DNA from 2 places in the Janthinobacterium sp. FT14W genome. Region 1 is predicted to be linked to the other one. Evidence: riboswitches for the same ligand, from Rfam matches in the RefSeq annotation. Region 1 holds a riboswitch; the other holds the start of a gene.
What was found. Region 1 has a riboswitch for FMN ahead of GCN74_RS09370 (6,7-dimethyl-8-ribityllumazine synthase). Riboswitches for the same ligand answer to the same signal wherever they lie in the genome.
Positions count from the first base shown of each region.

Region 1 (9,690 bases):
GCCCGCATACGTGTTGAGCACGGTGGGATAAAAGGCGGCGATGGCGATCACCAGCAGCTTGGCGCCGTCGCCATTGCCCACCCACAAGCCCAGCAAGGGGACCAGGCCCAGCAGCGGGACTTGGCGGATGCTGTGGAACAGGGGCCCGATCAGCCGGTCCGCCAGCGGCGACTGCGCCATCAGCGCGCCCGTGACGATGCCGGCGATGCCGCCCAGCAGCAGGCCGGCCACAGTGCGGCCCAGGCTGGCGCGCAGATGCACCCACAGCTCGCCCGTGACGAGCAGGTCGCGCAGGCTGTGCGCCAGGTCGCCCAAGGACACGAAGATATACTCGGCGGCCGCGCCCTGGCCGGACGCCCATTGCCAGGTGCCCAGCAAGGCCAGCGGCAGCAGCGCGCCCTTGATGATCTGGATCAAACGCTGCTTCATATGGTCTCTCCACTACGCTTCCAGCGCATCAGGCGTGCTTCCAGCGCGTGGCAGCCGCGGTCCAGGCCGAAGCCGATCACGCCCGTCAGCACCACGCCCACCATCACCACGTCGAGGCGGAACATTTGCCGGCCCATTTCCATCATCTGGCCCAGGCCGCTGTCGGCGGCCAGCAATTCCGCGCCCACCAGCACCATCCACGAGCGCGACAGGGCGATGCGCATGCCCGTCAGCGCGGCCGGCACGATGGCGGGCAAGACGATCAGGCGGATGCGCTGCCAGCGCGAGAAACAATACACGTGCGCCACCTCGAAATAGCGCTGCGACAGGTTGCGGATGGCGTCATGCACGGCCAGCGCGACGATGAAGAAACTGGCCTTGGCGACGATAAACACCTTGAAACTCTCGCCTATGCCGAACAGCAGGATAAACAGGGGGATCAGGGCGACGGTGGGCAACTGGCGCAGGATATTGAACGTGGGATCGACATAGCTGCGCAAGCCTGGAGACAGGCCCAGCACCATGCCGAACGCCAGGCCTCCGCTGGCACCCAGGCCGAAACCGGCCAGCAGGCGGAACAGGCTGATGCCCAGGTGCTGGCCCAGCTCGCCGCTGTCGACCAGGTCGGCGGCCGTCAGCAGCACTTGCCAGGGCGACATCAAGATGTGCGCGGGCATCCATTCCAAGGTGGTGGCCGCCGTCCACAGCAGCAGCAAGGCCAGCGGCGAGGTCCACACGGACCAGGGCGAGCGCACGAAGCGCTGCAGCCAGGGGACAGAGGCTGCACGCGCTGGCGCGGCGGCGCGCGGCAAGGCGATGGCGTTGACGAGGGAAGTCATGGCGCCCAGTAGGTTTGCAATTTCAACTGCGCCAGCGCCTGGTTGACGAACTGGGGCGCGAACAGGCTGTCCACTTGCAGGGGCCGTCCGATCAGGCCCGCGCTTTTCGCATAGGCCGCCTCGCCCACGTAATGCTGGCGCAGGCTGGCCGTAAACAACGGCGACCAGCGCGCCTGCCACGGCGTATGGTCGCCCGCCAGTTCGCGCCGCACCACGCTTTCCACCTGGCCGGCCGCCGCTTCCGTGCGCACGTATTCGTCTTCGCCGCCCGCGCCGGCGGCCCGGTGGTGCTCGCGCACATAGGCCGTCACCACCAGCTGGGCCAGCTGCGGATGGCGCTGCAGGAAACCGCTGTCGGCCCACAATTCGGCCCGCATCTTCCAGTCCTGCGGCGGCGCCTTGCTGGACCAGATGATCTTGCCCACCTTTTTATCTTCCAGCAGGAAGGCGTCGCTGAGGGTAAAGAAAGCGTCGGCGCCGCCCGTCGCCACGGCCGCCGCACCCGCCTGCGGATTCAGGTTGAGGATTTTCACGTCGCGCAAGGTCATGCCGTTCGCTTCCAGCAGGCGCGCGAACGGGTATTCCCACGGCCGGCCCCGGTGCAAGGCGATCTTCTTGCCCTTCAAATCCTTGATCGAGCGGGCCGTGGAACCGTTCGGCACCACCAGGTAGGTGTTGCTGAAACTGCCGCCGGGCAGGATCAGCCGGGTCTGCAAGCCCGAGGCGTTGGCGATAATCGAGGGCAAGTCGCCATACTGGGCCAGGTCGATCGACCGGTTGGCAAACGCCTCGTTGACTTGCGTCGCCACGGAATTGGTGGTGACGGCCACCCATTCCAGCTTCACGCCCAGCTTGCCCAGTTCGGCCGCCAGCCAGCCCTGCGCAGCCACCTGGGCGGCGGAGCCGGCAAACACGGTCTTGCCGGACGGCGCCGTGCGGGCCACGACGGCAATGCGCACGGCGGCCGGCAGCGGCTCGGCGGCGGCCGCGAAGGCTGGCGCCAGCAGGCTGGCCGCCACGATGGCGGCAGACAGCTTGCGCCAGCTCAAACGTAATAATTGCAATGACATCTGGGGCCTGTTCTTGAAAGTTATACCAGGTCGGTGGCAGGCAGCAGCGACAAGGCGCGCGCCGTATCGATCAACTTGCTCATCTTCCATTGCTGCAGCAGCACGCCGGGGCCGAAATCGCGCGAACCGCCGATGGCTTCGGCCGCGATCTGGATCTTCGCGCCCTCTTCCAGCAGCAGGATGAATTCGGCCAGCTTCAGCAAGCCCTGCTTGCCCCACACGGTGGCGCCGCCATTCGCTTCCAGGATGGCCGTGGCATGCGTGTTGCGGGCGATTTCGCCGAGGATGAAATCGACTTCCGGCTGGCGGCGGTCGATATAGATGGGAATTTCGCGCACCAGCTGGTAGCGCTGCACGGGCACGTAGCGGATCGGCAGGGTGCGGTGCGTCTGCGCCCACGCGCCCAGCGACGGCGAATGCACGTGCGAAATCGACGTGACCTCGGGCCGTTCGCGGAACAGCTTCAGGTAGCGCGCGCCGCCGTTGTTCGCATTGCCCGCGAGCACCGTGCCGTCCAACGCCAGCACGGCTGCCTTCAGGGGCTGGCCGCGGCGGAACGGGCCGGGATCGTTGACCACCACGACCTTGTCGCCGGCCGGCGTGCGCTCGACAAAGCCCACCGTGCCGTTGGCCGTCAGGCTGCCCGTCTCGCGCAAGCCGTCGAAGGCGATCTGCGCATCGCTGCGCACCTGTTCCACGAAGGCCAGTTCGGCCGCCGTCAACTCCTGCACCTGTACTTGTTGTGCTTCTGCTTGTGCCACGTCCGTCATGTCATGCTCCATTCTGTGGGGTTGGGATACGGGTCAGTCCTGCCTCTACGTTCGCAAGACGCGTGCCAGCGCCGGGGCCGGGGAGGTGGCGGCGCGCTGCTGCCTGCGCAACAGCGGCTGCTGGCGCGGCAGCAGCGTTGCCGGCACGTGCTGTCGGCCAGCCAGCAAGCGGCGCGGGCACGTTTCCTGCAGGGTTCAAGGCTCCACCCACCACGAAAGCATCCCATGACTACCGCAACCGCCCCCGCCGTCGATACCGTCTGGTTCACCCGCTGCCCCGTGCCCACGGCCACGGGCCTGGCCTACAAACTGGGCTGGCTGGACGAGGAATTCGCCCGCGACGGCATCGCGTTAAAGACCCTGCAGGAAGTGGGCGGCGAACTGGCGCGCCACCATTACGAGCATGGCCTGTCCACGCTCGTGCGCGAAGGGGGCAACCTGCTGGCCCTGCCCGCCCACGCGCAAGGGGCGCCCACGCGCCTGATCGGCCTGACCTGGATCGACGAGTGGCAAGCCATCCTCGTGCGCCCCGCTTCCGGCATCGCCACGCCCGCGCAACTGCAGGGCAAGCGTTTGGCGCTGCCCGTATTCCGCGCCGAAGACTTGCGCGAGAACCGGCGCGGACGCAGCATCGCGCGCGGCATGAGCCTGGCCGGCTACAAGGGCGTGCTGGCGTCCGCCGGCTTGACGCTGGACGACGTGCAACTGGTGGAAGTGGGGGCCGACGCGCCGGCGCAAGCCGATCTGGGCGCGGGCCTGTGGCAGGGCATCGCGCCGCTGCTGCGCGGCGAAGTCGATGCCGTCTACGTGAAAGGCGCGGCGGCGGCCGAAGCGGCCCGCGCGGCGGGACTGGCCGTGGGCATCGACATCGACGCCCTGCCCGACCGGCGCTTCCGCGTGAACAACGGCACGCCGCGGCCGATCACCGTGCATGCAACGATGCTGGAGCAGCATTTCGAGCTGGTCGTGCGCTTTTTGACGCAGACCCTGCGCGCCGCGCACTGGGCGCGCAGCCACAAGGAAAAGGTGCAGGCCATCCTGCAGGGCGAAACGCGGGCCGGCGCCGACGCCGTGGCCGAAGCCTACCGCGACGGTTTTCACCTGACCCTGGCGCCCGACCTGTCGGAAGAAAAAGTGGCGCTGTTCCGCCAGCAGAAGGATTTCCAGCTGCAGCACGGTTTCCTGGACCGCGACGTCGATATCGATGGCTGGACAGACCGCCGCCCCCTGGAAGAAGCGCAGCGGCGGCTGGACGCGCTGCTGCGGCAGGCCGCATAAAGAAACGGAGCCAGCGCACGAACAGGCGCTGGCCCCGGGAACTACGGCATCAGGGCAAACGCGCCCTAGGCAGCCAGGGCCGCGTGCGGTGCGGCGGCCGGTTGTGCCAGCCGCTGCAGCGAGCGGATGGTGGCCGCACAAGCGGCGGCCAGTTCCGCGCCCTTGACCTTGAAATGCTGGAAGTAGAATTCCTGGTGCTCGTGGCCCGCGTGGAAGTGGTGCGGGGTCAGCACGGCCGACAGCACGGGCACGCCCGTCGCCAGCTGCACCTGCATCATGCCGGAGATGACGGCATCGGCCACGAAGTCATGGCGGTAGATGCCGCCGTCGACCACCAGCGCCGAGGCGGCAATCGCCGCGTACTGGCCGCTCCTGGCCAGCACTTGCGCGTGCAGGGGAATTTCAAAGGCGCCGGCGACATCGACGATATCGATGTCGCTCTCGGCATAGCCCAGGGCCGCCATGTCGGCGATGAAGGACAAGCGGCATTGCGCGACGATGTCGCGGTGCCAGCCCGCCTGGATGAAGGCGATGCGCTTGCCTGGTGCTGCGTGTGCTCGTGACATACAAAAGACTCCTGTTTTTAAAAATGACAAAAAAAACAGGGCATGGGATCGAAGGGGATATCGCAGGCGCGTGAAAGCCGCGCCCAACTGCGCATGCAGGCACGCGCGCCCGCGCACCGACGGCAAGGCCGCCCATGCGCCGGGCGTATGCCGGCACCAACACAATGATGCATCCCGCTCTCTCTTTATCCGGACTATACCGTCGGCCCCGGAATCACACCAGGTCTGCTGACCTTGCCGGCCAGGTCCGAAGACCGCGCCGGCAAGCGCTCGCGGGCTAGGCACGCATGCCATTACCGCCGGTGGGGAATCGCACCCCGCCCTGAGAACGTTGCGTGGCCGCCGCACCGGGTGCGGCAGCCATGCCCGGCGACTATAGCATATCGCCCCTGTCCCTGCCCCGCGCGATCAGAACTGCAGCGTGTACGAGGCGCCCACCGTGCGGCCCTGGCCGATGATCACCGTGTCGCCGTTGACGGCGCCCGGCACGAAACTGGTAAGCGTGTGGTTGCGGTAGACCTTGTCGGCCAGGTTGTTGGCATACGCCGTGATGCGCTGCTTGCCGCCCGGGAGCACATACGACAGGCGCGCATTGGCCAGCGCAAAGCCGCCCTGGTTCAGCAAGCCGCGCGCGTCGCTTTGCGGGTCCACATAGTAGTACTGCTTCGACGTGTAGCGCACATCGCCGCTGAAGACCAGCTGCGCGCCATTGCCCAGCGGGTAACGGTAGTCGGCCGCCAGCAGGGCCGTCACGTGGGGCGAGCGCACGAATTCATTGCCGGAGCGGTCGCCGCCATTGTTCTGGATGGCGAAGTCGTCGAATTCCGTGCGCAGCAGGCCCAGGTTGGCGTTGACGTGCAGGTTGTCCGTCGGCTGCGCCTCGATCTCGAATTCCGCGCCATTCACGTGGGCCTTGCGCACATTCTGCAGGTAGTTCACGCTTTGCGTGGGGTCGCCGTTGTACACGCCCGTGATATTCACCTGCACGTTCTTGTAGTCGTAATGGAAGACGTTGGCGTTGAAATTGAGGCGCCCGTCCAGCCATTCGGACTTGATGCCCGCTTCGAACGAGTTCAGGGTTTCCGGCTTCACCGTGTTCAGGGCCCGCACGTCCGTGGCGCTGGTGTTGTAGCCGCCCGACTTGATGCCGTGCGCGTACTTCAGATAGCCGCGCAGGGTGCGGCTGAAGCGGTATTCGGGCGTCACGTCATACGTGAGCGCATTCCACGTGGTGGACGGATTCGACGTGAAATTGTTGTTGGCGACCGCGGCGGCCGTGTAGTTGCCTCCCTTGACCGTGTTCCACCAGTTCGACGCATCGCCGAACGTCACCGTGTTCGATGCCGCCTGCACGCGCTGCAGATCGAGGTCCTTGGTTTCCGTGGTCCAGCGCAAGCCAAACGTGGACAGCAGCTGCTCGCTGAAGTTGACGGTCGTGCTGCCGAAGATGGCCGCGCTGCGCGCCTTGTGCTGGTAGACGGTGCGGTTGTAGCCGACGGGCTGCGTGCTGCCCGCCAGCGCCGGCACCGTGCCGTTGGGCAGGCGCGCGCCGGCCGAATCGGAATCGATCTTTTCATTGAAGTAGAACAGGCCCGCCACCCAGCTCAGCGTGCCGTTTTGCGGCGACGTCAAACGCAGCTCCTGCGACACCTGCCGGCTGCTCGCCTTCGAACGGCTGCGGCCCACTTCCAGCGGCGTGTTGTCGCTGTCGCCCGTGGCCTCGTTGCGGAAGTTTTCATAGCCCGTGATCGAGGTCAGGGTCAGCTCGCCCAGCGCATAGTCGAGGTTCAACTGGGCGCCGCCCTGTTTCACGTCGCTGTCGGCCGGCGCATTCGTGCTCACGTCGTCGGGATTGGTGCTGGGGACGTAGCCGTTGCGGTACACGCCGTTGGCGCCGTAGCTGGCCACGGTGGTGGTCGCGCCCTTGGTCGTGTAGTCGCGGTAATGCAGGTTCAGATTGGCCGTCAGGTCGCGGCCGATCAGGGCCTTGAGCTGGCCGCGGATGGCGCTGTCCTTGAGTTTTCCATCGCGCTCGCCCGTAAACTGGTTGTGGAAGCGGCCCTCGCCTTGCTGTTCCGTGTGGAAGGACAGGCGCCCCGCCAGCACTTCGTCGACCAGCGCGCCGCCGATGGCCCCTTCGGCCAGCTTGGTGTCGTAGCTGCTGTAGTCAAACTTGGCGTAGCCGCTGGACTTGAACGACGGCTTGCGCGAAATCACGTTGATGGCGCCGCCCGTCGTGTTCTTGCCCCACAAGGTGCCCTGCGGCCCACGCAGCACTTCCACCCGGTCCAGGTCGAACAGGGGAAAGCCCGTGGCGCTGGAATTGCTGATGTAGACGTCGTCGAGGTAAAAGCCCACGGGATTGGGAAAATCGATCTGCTGCTGGCCCGCGCCCACGCCCCGTATCCACCAGCGCGGGCGGCCATGCTGCTGCGTGCCGGCCGACGCATTGGGCACATAGTTGAGGATTTCGCTGGCCGAGCGGCCGATGCCCGTGTCGAGCAGCTCCTTGCCGCCCAGGACGGTGATCGCGCTCGGCACTTTTTGCGCCGATTCCTCGCGCTTTTGCGCCGTCACCGTCACCGATTGCAGCGAGGCGCCTTCGCCGGCGCCGTTGGCGTCGGCAATTGCCACGACATCGGCGGGCGCCGTGTCAGCCGGCGCATCGGCCCACGCCATGCCGGGCGCCAGGCACAGGCCGCCGATGGCAAAGGCCGAGCGCAGCGCGCGGCGCAGCGGCGTCAAGTGAAACGGGAATGGGGAAGAGAGTACGGCAACGGCGGCGGGGGCAGTCGAACGGCGCATGGGTGATTATCCTTGATGAAAGTCAAAACGCGAGATGGTGATGACTGTCATTGCAAGGCGCATGCCCGCTGCCGCAGCGCAGCAAAATACGACTCAAGTGCTTGATTTCAAAGGAAGACTATCATCATGATAGCGCTGTTGATTTGGCAGCAGCGGCGCCGCCGCGTGCTGCCTGCGCGACAGCAGGCGGTGGCGCTGCTGTCGCGGCAACAGGCGCGGGGGTCAGGCGGCGCGCAACAGCGCCGCCGTCTGTCCGCGCACGAGGGGCAGCACTTCCTCGCCCACCCGGTACGCCTCTTCCAGGTGCGGCGTGCTGGCCAGGATGAAGGCGTCGGCGCCCAGCTGCACCAGCTCGTCGAGGCGTTCGGCCACCTGCTGGTAACTGCCCACGATGCCCTGCGTCTGCCCGCCCCGCAGCAGGTTGAAGCCGGACCAGATGTTCGGCGCCGTGATCAAGTCCTTGTAGCTGTTCAGGGTGGCCGGGCGGTTGCCCCGCTGGCGCGCCGCGCCCACGGAATCGCCGCCGTCAGCGCCCAGGAACTGGCGCAGGGTGGCCGCATCGACGGCCTCGAAGCCCTTGCGCACCTCGTCCCACGCCTCTTCTTCCGTGGCGCGGGCGACGATGTCGACGCGCACGGCGCACTTGATCTTGCGCCCCAGCAGCGCCGTCTTTTCATGCACGCGGGCGAATTTCTCGCGCAGCTGCTCGAACGGCTCCAGCCACGTCAGGTAGTAATCGGCATGCTTCGAGGCGGAACCGAGGGCCGCATCGGACGAGCCGGAGAAATAGATCTCGGGGAAGTCCTGCTCCGACAGGGGCGTGGCCAGGCCCGCATCTTCCACCTGGTAGAACTTGCCCTGGTAGGAAAACGGTCCGCCGCGCCACACGCCGCGCACCACGTCGAGGAACTCCGTCGTGCGCGTGTAGCGGTCGTCGTGGCCGGCCGAATCGCCCCACCACAGCTGCGCCGGACCGCCGCCGCCCGTGATCACGTTGTACAGGGCCCGCCCGCCCGTGGCCCGCTGCAGGCTGGCCGTCATGCGCGCGGCCACCACGGGATTCAAAAAGCCGGGCTGGAACGGGATCATGAAGCGGAAGGTGCGCGTTTCGCGCGCCAGCAGCGCGGAAATGGCCCATGGCTCGTCCGTCATGGGAAACGAGGGAATCAGGCCGCCCTGGAAGCCCGATATTTCAGCCGCGCGGGCGATTTCCGCCAGGTAGTCGATATAAGCAAAGCCGTCGGCGCCGCCGCCACCGAGGCCGGCCTGGCGCAGGTTGTCATTGCCGGGAAACCAGTCGCCGCGAAACGGCGCGCGGGCGCGGTGCGAACTCGGTTCGCCATGCGTGGGGATGCGCCAGAAAAAGTCGATAGCCATCAGGGTACTCCTTCAAAATAGGGGGATTCAGGCCGCTTGCAGGGCCGGGGCATTCAACGCGGCGCGCACGGCCGGCAGCACGTGTTCGCCGATGCGGTAGGCTTCCTCGAAATGGGGAATGGCCGCCAGCACGAAGCTGGCTACGCCCGCCTGCGCATACGCCTGCAGCGCCGCGGCCACTTGCGCATAGCTGCCGACCAGGGCGCCGCGGGCGCCCGTTTGCGCCTGCGCGAAGCCGGGCCAGAAGGCGGCGGCACTGCCATCGAACGCCGCATCGTCGGGCAGCCCCGCACCGCTGCGGTAGCGGCGCGCATCGCGCAAGGCTTCGTCGAACGTTTCCCGGGCCAGCACGTCGATGCGCAAGCCCGCCGCCACGGCGCGGCCCAGCTGGCGCGCCTGCGTCTGCAGACTGTCGATGGCAGGCTGCAGGCCAGCCACGGGCGCGGCGTCGAACACGTGCACGTCGGCCTGGCGCGCCGACAGGGCCAGCGCCTCGGGCGACCCGCCCGTCAGGTAGATGCCGTTGAGCGGATGGTTTGCCAGCGGCCCCCTGAAG
Region 1 is NZ_WFLL01000010.1:23,872-33,561, forward strand. It holds gene GCN74_RS09345 (ABC transporter permease) at 1-429, opposite strand, end outside; gene GCN74_RS09350 (ABC transporter permease) at 426-1,268, opposite strand; gene GCN74_RS09355 (PhnD/SsuA/transferrin family substrate-binding protein) at 1,265-2,338, opposite strand; gene GCN74_RS09360 (class II aldolase/adducin family protein) at 2,359-3,108, opposite strand; gene GCN74_RS09365 (ABC transporter substrate-binding protein) at 3,334-4,386, shown strand; gene GCN74_RS09370 (6,7-dimethyl-8-ribityllumazine synthase) at 4,452-4,952, opposite strand; FMN riboswitch at 5,125-5,286, opposite strand; gene GCN74_RS09375 (TonB-dependent receptor) at 5,361-7,757, opposite strand; gene GCN74_RS09380 (LLM class flavin-dependent oxidoreductase) at 7,980-9,134, opposite strand; gene GCN74_RS09385 (LLM class flavin-dependent oxidoreductase) at 9,162-9,690, opposite strand, start outside.

Region 2 (9,690 bases), on a different contig from region 1:
GCGGGGTTGCGAATTCTATCAGACTTATCAAAAAGAAAGTTTCTTTTGAGAATTATCATGCACTGCTAGCGCAGCGCATTGTCCGCACTGGCCACGCTGGCGATAATCGCGTCGGCCGCCGCCCGCACGCGGGCGGAGCGGTTCAGGTCCGCATGCATGACCAGCCACACGTCGTACGGCTCCGCCCGCTCGGGCCAGATGCGCACCAGCTGCGGGTCGATGTCGCCCAGGTGGGTGGCCAGCTCGGCCACGCCCAGGCCCGCGCGCGTAGCTTCCTGCAGCATGGCCGCCGAATTGACTTCCATGGCGACGCGCGCGTTGGCGACGGGTTCGCCGGCGATTTTCTCGCCGTGGCGGGGCGTCACGGAATGGTGGTAGATGACGATGTCGTGGCCGGCCAGCGCCGTGCCGCGCAGTGGCTCGCCCCGTTCGGCCAGGTAGGTGCGCGACGCGTACAGGCCCAGGCTGCGCTTGACGAGGTGGCGCGAGATCAGGTCCGGGTCGGTGGGGCGCACGCCGCGCACGGCCAGGTCCGCTTCGCGCCGCGTCAGGCTGGCCAGCGCGGGCGCCACGTTGAGCACGATGCGGATGTCCGGGTGGGCCGCGTGCAGCCGCTGCATGGCGCGGATGACGAAATGGCTGGCCATGGTGTCCGTGGTGGCCACGCGCACCAGGCCGCTTAAACGGTTGTCCACGCCCTGCATGTCACGCTGCAGCTTGTCGGCCGCCCGTTCCATCGCTTCGGCGGCGTTCAAGGCCAGTTCGCCGGCCGGCGTGGGCACGTAGCCGGACGGCGTGCGCAGGAACAGGGTGGCGCCCAGCGACGCTTCGAGCGCGGCCAGGCGGCGCCCGCACGTGGCCTGGTCGATGCACAGCAGGGCGGCCGCGCCGCGCAGGGTGCCGGCCCGGCCGATGGCCAGAAAGATGCGCGCGTTATCCCAGTCCAAGGCGTTTCCTTTTTTATCTGTGATGTGTGATGCATTTTTGCATCGGAGTGCCGAGTTTATGCCTGTTTACTGCATTGCGCAACGCTCCCATAATGGCTGCCCCGCTGCCTTTGCAAGGAAAAATCATGCTTCCCACCGCTCCCCGCCGCGCCAGCGGCCTGATCCTGCTGACCCTGGCCTTCGGCTTCGTCATGGCCATGCTCGACGTCACGGCCGTCAACGTGGCGCTGTCCGATATCGCGCTGGACCTGGCCATACCGCTGACGGGCCTGGTCTGGGTGGTCGACGGTTATACCCTGACGTTTGCCGCGCTGCTGCTGGCCGGCGGCGCGCTGGCCGATCGCTACGGGCCGAAAGCCGTGTACCAGGGCGGCCTCGGTGTTTTCATCCTTGGTTCGGTCCTGTGCGGCGCCGCGCCCGACGGGCATTTCCTCACGGCCGCGCGCTTGCTGCAGGGCGCCGGTGCGGCCCTGTTCATGCCCAGTTCGCTCAGCCTGCTCACGCACAGCTTTGAAGACGAGCGCGAGCGCACGCGCATGCTGGGCGCCTGGTCGGCGCTGGTGGGCGTGGCCGGCGCGTCCGGTCCATTGATCGGCGGCATCCTCGTGCACCAGTTCGGCTGGCGCAGCGTGTTCTGGGTCAACGTGCCGCTGGGCGTGCTGGCCATCGTCATGGCGCAGCTGCTGCTGGCCGCGCCGGCACGCCAGCCGCGCGCGCTGTCGCTGCTCAGCCATGTGCTGGGCGTGCTGGCGCTGGCGGGCCTGAGTTTCGTCCTGATCGAAGGGCCCGTGCTGGGCTGGCTGTCGCCCGGCGTGCTGGCGGCGGGGGTGTTGACGGTGCTGTCCGCCGGGCAACTGCTGCGGCGCGAGCGCAGCGGCAGCCATCCGCTGTTGTCGCGCGCGCTGTTTCACAGCAGCAGCTTTGGCGCGGCCAATGGCGTGGGTTTCTTGATCAATTTCTGCGTGTTCGGCCAGCTGTTTTTATTGAGCCTGTTCCTGCAGCAGTCGGGCGGCGCCGATGCCCTGCAGTCGGGCTTGCGCCTGCTGCCCATGATGGCGGCCTATACGGTGGGAAATTTCATGGCGGGAAGTATTGCGGCGCGGCATGGCACGCGTTGGCCCATGCTGGCCGGCTTGCTGGTGGGCGCCGTCATGGCCTTGCTGCTGACGGGGCTGCGTCCCGGCACGCCATATTCCCTGCTGGCGCTGGGCACGGCCATCATGAACGTGGCCATCGGCATCGCCATTCCCGCCATGACGGCCACCGTGATGCGGGTGGCGGGCAAGCAGCATGCGAACAGCGCGGCAGCGGCCCTGAATGCGAACCGGCAGATCGGCGCGCTGGTGGGCGTGGCCCTGATCGGCAGCATCCTGCACATGGTGCCCGACTGGTCGCTGCGCCTGCCGCTGGCCTACGCGACGATTGCCGCCGCGTATGGCCTGGCGGCGGGCCTCGTCTACCGCCACGTGCATGTGGCGAAGGCCGCGGCCGCCTGAAGAGGGCTTACTGTCCGCGCGTGCTGCGCCATTCCACCAGTTCTTCGATGGTCAGAATGGGCATGCCGTGCAGTTCGGCAAAGCGCTCGATGTCGTCGCCGCGCATCATGGTGCCGTCCGGATTCATCAGCTCGCACAGCACGGCGGCCGGGTTCAGGCCCGCCATGCGCGACAGGTCGACGGAGCCTTCCGTGTGGCCACGGCGCTCGAGCACGCCGCCGGGCGCGGCGCGCAGGGGGAAGACGTGGCCTGGGCGCACCAGGTCGGCGGGCTTGGCATCCTTGGCGATGGCGGCGCGGATGGTGGTGACGCGGTCGGCGGCCGATACGCCCGTGGTGACGCCGTCGCGCGCCTCGATGGAGACGGTAAATGGCGTGCCGTAGCGGCTGCCGTTGTCGGACGACATGGGCGGCAATTCCAGCGCGCTGACGACGTCCGTGGGCAGGCACAGGCAGACGATGCCGCTGCATTCGCGGATCAGCAGGGCCATGGTCTCGTTCGTGAGTTTTTCTGCCGACAGGATCAGGTCGGCTTCGTTTTCGCGGTCGAAATCGTCGAGCAGGATGACGGGGATGCCGGCGCGCATGGCGGCCAGGGCGGATTGGATGCGACCTTCGAGGTCGTTGGAAAGCAGGGTATAGCTGTTGACTAACATGGTGAAACGCTCCTCGCATAGGCGAAAAACGCTGCAGGGCAAGCGAATAGACGCAACTGGCCGCATCGCCGGGGCGATGGGACATCACACTACTGCACATCTTCTTTCATCCGGACTATACCGTCGGCTCTGGAGTCGCACCAGATCTGCTGACCCTGCCAAACGAAGTTTGACAGGCGCTCGCGGGCTTGACCGTTGCCGGTCTTACCGCCGGTGGGGAATCGCACCCCGCCCCGAAGACGTCGTTATGCCGATCCACATGATCGGCGGCAATACTTTAGCACAAATGAAAAAATGCGGCAGGGTACAGTTGAGTTTGCTATTCGGCAAAATTGCTTGGGGAAAGCAGTTTTCCCTAAGCTGTTTTTAATGGCGGAAAGACGATTTCAGTGTAAGGTACGTTTACTGAATCTTACCGTTGAGAATACATGAAGCTGAGTAAATTACGCCTGATTTCGGGCGCCGTCTTGCTGGCGTGCGCCTGCATGGCCCAGGCGGAAATCCGTTTGACCGATCCCCTGCCGCTGGCACCAGAAGTTACCGTCGGCAAATTGCCGAACGGCTTGACCTATTACATCAAGAAAAATGCCCGTCCCGCGCAGAAAGTGGAACTGCGCCTGGTGGTGAAAGCCGGCTCCATCCTGGAAGATGACGACCAGCAAGGCCTGGCCCATTTCACGGAGCACATGGCCTTCAATGGCTCCACGCATTTCAAGCGCAATCAGCTAATTTCCTATTTGCAATCGATCGGCGTGAAGTTCGGCGCCGACTTGAACGCCTACACGAGTTTCGATGAAACCGTGTACGTGCTGCCGATTCCCACGAACAAGAAGGAAAACCTGGAAAAGGGTTTCCTCGTGCTGGAAGACTGGGCGCACGGCTTGAAATTCAATCCGGCCGACATCAACAGCGAGCGCGGCATCGTGCTGGAAGAGGCGCGGCTGGGCAAGGGCGCCAGCGACCGCATGAACAAGGTCCTGTATCCGAAGCTGCTGAACGGTTCGCGCTATGCGGAACGCATGCCGATCGGCAAGGAATCCGTGCTGAAGACGTTCAAGCCGGAAGCCATCAAGCGCTTCTACAAGGATTGGTACCGGCCCGACCTGATGGCCGTGATGGTGGTGGGCGACGTGGAGCCGAAACAGGCTGAAAAACTGATCCAGCAGCATTTCGGCAAGCTGAAGAATCCCGCGCAACCGCGTCCCCGCCTGTATGCGGAAGTGCCGCAGCGCTCGCAAACGGAAGCGCTGGTGATCACGGACAAGGAAGCGCCGGACGACTCCGTCTTCATCCGCTACCCGATCCGCGCGGCGCAGGAACCCGTCACGATTGCCGATTACCGGCGCCAGATGATCGAAAACCTGTATGGCCAGATGCTCAGCGCGCGCATGCAGGAATTGGCGCAGCAGGCGAACCCGCCGTTCATCCAGGGCGGCAGCAGCATGGGCAAGCTGGTGCGCGGCTATGAATCGTTCAGCGCGTATGCCTTGCTGGGCAAGGGCGGCGTGCAGCCGGCCGTCGACGCGCTGGTGCAGGAAGACGAGCGGGCGCGCCGCTTCGGTTTCAGCCAGGATGAGCTGGACCGCGCGCGCAAGAACATGCTGCGCAATTACGAGCGCGCGTACAGCGAACGCGACAAGTCCGATTCGGCCGGTTTCGTGGCCGAGTATTCGCGCAACTTCCTGGAGCAGGAAGCCATTCCCGGCATCGCCAATGAATTGCGGTACGCGCAGGAACTCCTGCCGCAGGTGACCTTGCAGGAAATCAATGAGACGGTGGCCAAGGTCATCCCCGACCAGCAAAAGAAACTCGTCGTCTTCATGGGCGCCGAGCCGAAAGCGGGCGATACGGCCTCGGTGGTGCCGACGCAGCAGCAATTGCTCGATGCCGTGGCGCAAGCCGAGCAGCAGAAGGTCGAGCCGCGCACGGAAAAAGTGCTTGCCAGCAAATTGATGGAGGGCCCGCCGGCCGGCGGCAGCATCGTCGCTGAAAAGTTCAACAGCGCCATCGGCGTGACGGAGCTGACCCTGGGCAATGGCGTGCGCGTGCTGCTCAAGCCGACGGACTTCAAGAATGACCAGGTGCTGATGGGCTCGACCCGCTTCGGCGGCCAGTCGCTGTTCGGCGACGCCGACATCTATAACGCCCGCTATGCCAGCGCCGTGGTCGGCAGCATGGGCTTGAAGGATCTGGCGCCGCTGGACCTGGAAAAAGTGCTGGCAGGTAAAACGGTCAATGTGGGCGCTTCGCTGGGCGAGCTGAGCGAAGGTTTTGGCGGCTCGGCCAGCAGCGCCGACGTGGAAGCCATGCTGCAACTGGTGTACCTGTATTTCCATGACGTGCGCAAGGATGCGGGCCTGTACCAGTCCTTCATCGGCAAGCAGCAGGACCTGGCGAAGAACAGCTTGGCGCAGCCGGAAGCCGTGTTTTACGATGCCATCCAGCACGCCATGTTTGGCGACAACCCGCGCGTCGACGGCGTGCCGCGCGCGGCCGACTTTGACAAGGTGGGCCTGGACCGCTCGCTGGACATCTTCCGCCAGCGCTTTTCCAGCGCGCGCGACATGACCTTCATCTTTGCGGGCAGCTTCGAGCTCGACAAGATCAAGCCGCTGATCGCCAGCTACCTGGGCACCTTGCCCGTGGCCGAGGTGCCGCACGCCTACCGCGATGTGGGCATGCGCCCCGTCAGCGGGGTGGTCAAGAAGGATATCTACATGGGCAGCGAACCCAAGAGCACGATTTCCATCACCTTCAATGGCGACGTGGCGTATTCGGACGAGCAGAAGCTGACCCTGCAGGCGCTGGGCGAGGTGCTGAACCTGAAAGTCATCGAAGTGCTGCGCGAAAAGATGAGCATGATCTACGGCGGCGGCTTCGAGACGTCCATGGGCCAGCATCCGTACGGCCATTATTCGGTGGCGCTGAACTTGCCGACGGGCCCGGAAAACGTGGACAAGGTGATCGCCGCCGCCTTTGCCGAAATCAACAAGATGAAGGTGGACGGACCATCGGTGGCCGACCTGGAGAAGGTCAAGCTGAACTGGATCACGCGCCAGCAGAAATCCTTGCGGGAAAATAATTACTGGATGAATCAGTTGATCGGTTCTGTGACCCAGGGACGCGACCCCGCGAACATCTTGCGCTATGAGCAGCGCGTGCGCGCCATCACGCCGCAGGCCGTCAAGCTGGCGGCGCAGCGCTACCTGGATATGCGCAATTATGTACAGGTGGTCTTGTATCCGGAACGTAAAAACGTTGTAGTAAAGTAATCTTCATTGTTGAGCTGCATGGGCGGCAGTGTGACGAAGCTGTTAAACTGCTGCTGATTGATGTAATCGCAATTTAACAAGTAAGGAATGCACGATGGCTAAGAAAGAAGAACTCGATCCGGAAACCCTGGAATTGATCAACTGGTGTATCGAGGTCGAAGGCTTCCTCGTGGCGGGCGGCGCCACCGTGGCGCAGGCGCAGGAGCACATCGAAGAGCAGGTCGAGTGGTTCACCGACCAGTTCTACGACGGCTTGACGCCGGAAGAGGCGGCCAAGGAAGCCTTGGCCTGACCTTTCAGTCAGACTTCAGCAAGACATATGCGGGCGGTGCCTGCCGGGCATCAGCCTGGTAGCGCCGCCCGCTTTGCTTTTCTGAAAAGATTTCCATATGGAAATTGTTTATAATTCCACATTTTATTCTTTACCCAGGTTCCCATGACTCTCCGTTCGCGCATTCTCCTCCTGTGTTTCAGCACCTTGCTGGGCATTGTCCTCATCGCTTCTTTCTCCCTGTATTCGCTGCGCCAGACCATGATGGCGGAAAGGGTGGAGCAATTGACGGTGCTGGTGGAACTGGCCAACGCGTCGGTGGAAAAGGCGTATGCGCTGGAACAGTCGGGCAAGCTCACGCGTGAGCAGGCCCAGCAACAGGCCAAGCTGGCCATCGGCAGCTTCGTCAAGGACGAGATGTATTATTTCGTGCGCGATTTCAGCACGGACTTGCTGTACGTGCATCCGAATCCCGCGCGCATCGGCACGCCGCAAAAGAACATGAAACAGTCGGGCGACCGCTACCGCGCGGCCCTGGCCAACAGCCGCATCGGCCTGGTGCAGGCGGACGGCACGCGTCCCGGCGTGCCCGACCCCGTGGCGAAGATGTATGCGGTGGTGAAATTCGCGCCGTGGGACTGGCTGATCGGCACGGGCACCTACATCGACGACATCAACCACAAGTTCTGGGCCCAGGCGGGCGTGCTGCTGGCCATCGGCGGCGCGCTGATGCTGGTGGTGGGCGCCCTGGCGGCCCTGATGCTGCGCCGTATCCTGGGCCAGCTGGGCGGCGAACCCGACTATGCGGCGGCCATCGTGGCGCAAATCGCCAAGGGCGACCTGACCACGCACATCGATACGCGCCCGGGCGACACGGACAGCCTGTTGATGGCGATCAAGGCCATGCGCGACAACCTCGCGCACCTGGTGAGCCAGGTGCGCAACGATGCCGATGCCATTTCCACGGCCTCCGGTGAAATCGCTTCCGGCAACCACGATTTGTCGGCGCGCACGGAGCAGCAGGCGGGATCGCTGGAAGAAACGGCCTCGACGATGGAAGAGATGACCTCCACCGTGCGCCAGAATGCGGACAACGCGCGCCAGGCCAACCAGCTGGCCATTTCCGCCTCGCAAGTGGCAACGCAGGCGGGCGGCGTGGTGGGCCAGGTGGTCGACACCATGGGCGCCATCAATGCCTCGTCGAAAAAGATCGGCGACATCATCGCCGTCATCGACGGCATCGCTTTCCAGACGAATATCCTGGCCCTGAATGCGGCCGTGGAAGCGGCGCGTGCGGGCGAACAGGGCCGTGGCTTCGCCGTCGTCGCCAGCGAGGTGCGCAACCTGGCGCAGCGCTCGGCCGCCGCGGCGAAAGAGATCAAGCAATTGATCGACAGTTCCGCCGAACAGGTGGGCGCCGGTGAAAAGCTGGTGGCGCTGGCGGGCGAGACGATGGAGAAAGTCGTCTCCAGCGTACAGCACGTGACCGATATCGTGGCCGAGATTTCCTCGGCCAGCGCCGAGCAGAGCGCCGGCATCGAGCAGATCAACCAGGCCATCGTCGAGATGGATAACATGACGCAGCAAAACTCCGCCCTGGTGGAGCAGGCGTCGGCGGCGGCCCAGGCCATGAACGAGCAGGCGGCCGGGCTGGCGCAGATCGTCAGCGTGTTCAAGGTGGGCGCAGCGGCGCCGGCAGCGGCACTGCGGCGCCTGGCGCGCTAACGGCTTTTTTTCTGTCATGGCGGGAACTTCCGCCAGGCTCACCTGTCCAACTTTTGGTCCGCGATGGCCGCACAGACGAGGTGAGCATGACAGATGGTTTTTCCTATCACGCGGCCTTTGCCCGCAACCTGGGCTGGGTCACGCAAGGCGAGCAGGACAGCTTGTGTGGCAAGCGCGTGGCCATCGCCGGCATGGGCGGCGTGGGCGGCGTGCACTTGCTGACTCTGGCCCGGCTGGGCATCGGCGCGTTCCACATCGCCGATTTCGACACCTTCGATATCGCCAACTTCAACCGCCAGGCAGGCGCCATGATGTCCACCCTGGGCCAGCCCAAGGTGGCCGTGCTGGCGCAGATGGCAGGCGATATCAATCCCGAGCTTGAGATCAAGCAATTCCCTGACGGCATACACGACAGCAACCTGGCCGACTTCTTTGCCGGCGTCGACCTGTACGTGGATGGCCTGGATTTCTTCGCCTTTCCCGCGCGCCAGGCCACGTTTGCCACCTGCGCGCGCCTGGGCATTCCCGCCATCACGGCGGCGCCCCTGGGCATGGGCACGGCCGTGCTCAGCTTCCTGCCGGGCGGCATGACGTTCGAAGACTATTTTGGCTGGGGCGATTTGCCCGAGGAAGAAAAGGCCCTGCGCTTTCTCGTCGGACTGGCGCCGGCCGGCTTGCACGGCCCCTACCTGGTCGACCCGTCCGCCATCAACCTGAAGGAGCGGCGCGGGCCGTCGACCATCATGGGCTGCCAGCTGTGCGCGGGCGCGGCCGCCACGGAAGCCTTGAAAATTCTGTTAAGACGCGGGAAGGTGATGGCGGCGCCGCACGGCATGCATTTCGATGCCTACCGCAACAAGCTCGTGCATACCTGGCGTCCCGGCGGCAACCGTCATCCGCTGCAGCGCCTGACGATGGCCATCATCAAGCGGCGCCGCGCCGCGCAGGGGGCATAAATGGCGCAAGCACTGCAGATCGATCCCATGCTGGAAAACATCCTCGACCAGGCGCGCTGGGCGCCCAGCGGCGACAACACGCAGCCGTGGCGCTTTGAAGTCGTGGCGCCGCGCCATGTCGTCGTGCATGGCTTCGATACGCGCAGCCACTGCGTGTACGACCTCGATGGCCATCCCAGCCAGCTATCGCTGGGCGCCTTGCTCGAAAGCATGGCACTGGCGGCCAGCAGCCACGGCTTGCGCATGGAAGCGCGCCGGCGCCTGTCCATGCCCGACACCTTGCCCACCTTTGACGTGCGCCTGGTCGACAGTCCCGGCATGCCGCCCGATCCGCTGGCGGCCTACTTGCCGCAGCGCAGCGTACAACG
Region 2 is NZ_WFLL01000079.1:718-10,407, reverse strand. It holds gene GCN74_RS27385 (LysR family transcriptional regulator) at 66-947, opposite strand; gene GCN74_RS27380 (MFS transporter) at 1,073-2,443, shown strand; gene ribB (3,4-dihydroxy-2-butanone-4-phosphate synthase) at 2,451-3,098, opposite strand; FMN riboswitch at 3,193-3,343, opposite strand; gene GCN74_RS27370 (M16 family metallopeptidase) at 3,527-6,370, shown strand; gene GCN74_RS27365 (hypothetical protein) at 6,465-6,662, shown strand; gene GCN74_RS27360 (methyl-accepting chemotaxis protein) at 6,807-8,366, shown strand; gene GCN74_RS27355 (ThiF family adenylyltransferase) at 8,453-9,322, shown strand; partial or broken gene GCN74_RS27350 (nitroreductase family protein) at 9,323-9,690, shown strand, end outside.
Region 2: linked by a shared signal. The riboswitch ahead of ribB (3,4-dihydroxy-2-butanone-4-phosphate synthase) and the one ahead of GCN74_RS09370 (6,7-dimethyl-8-ribityllumazine synthase) in region 1 are both predicted to bind FMN.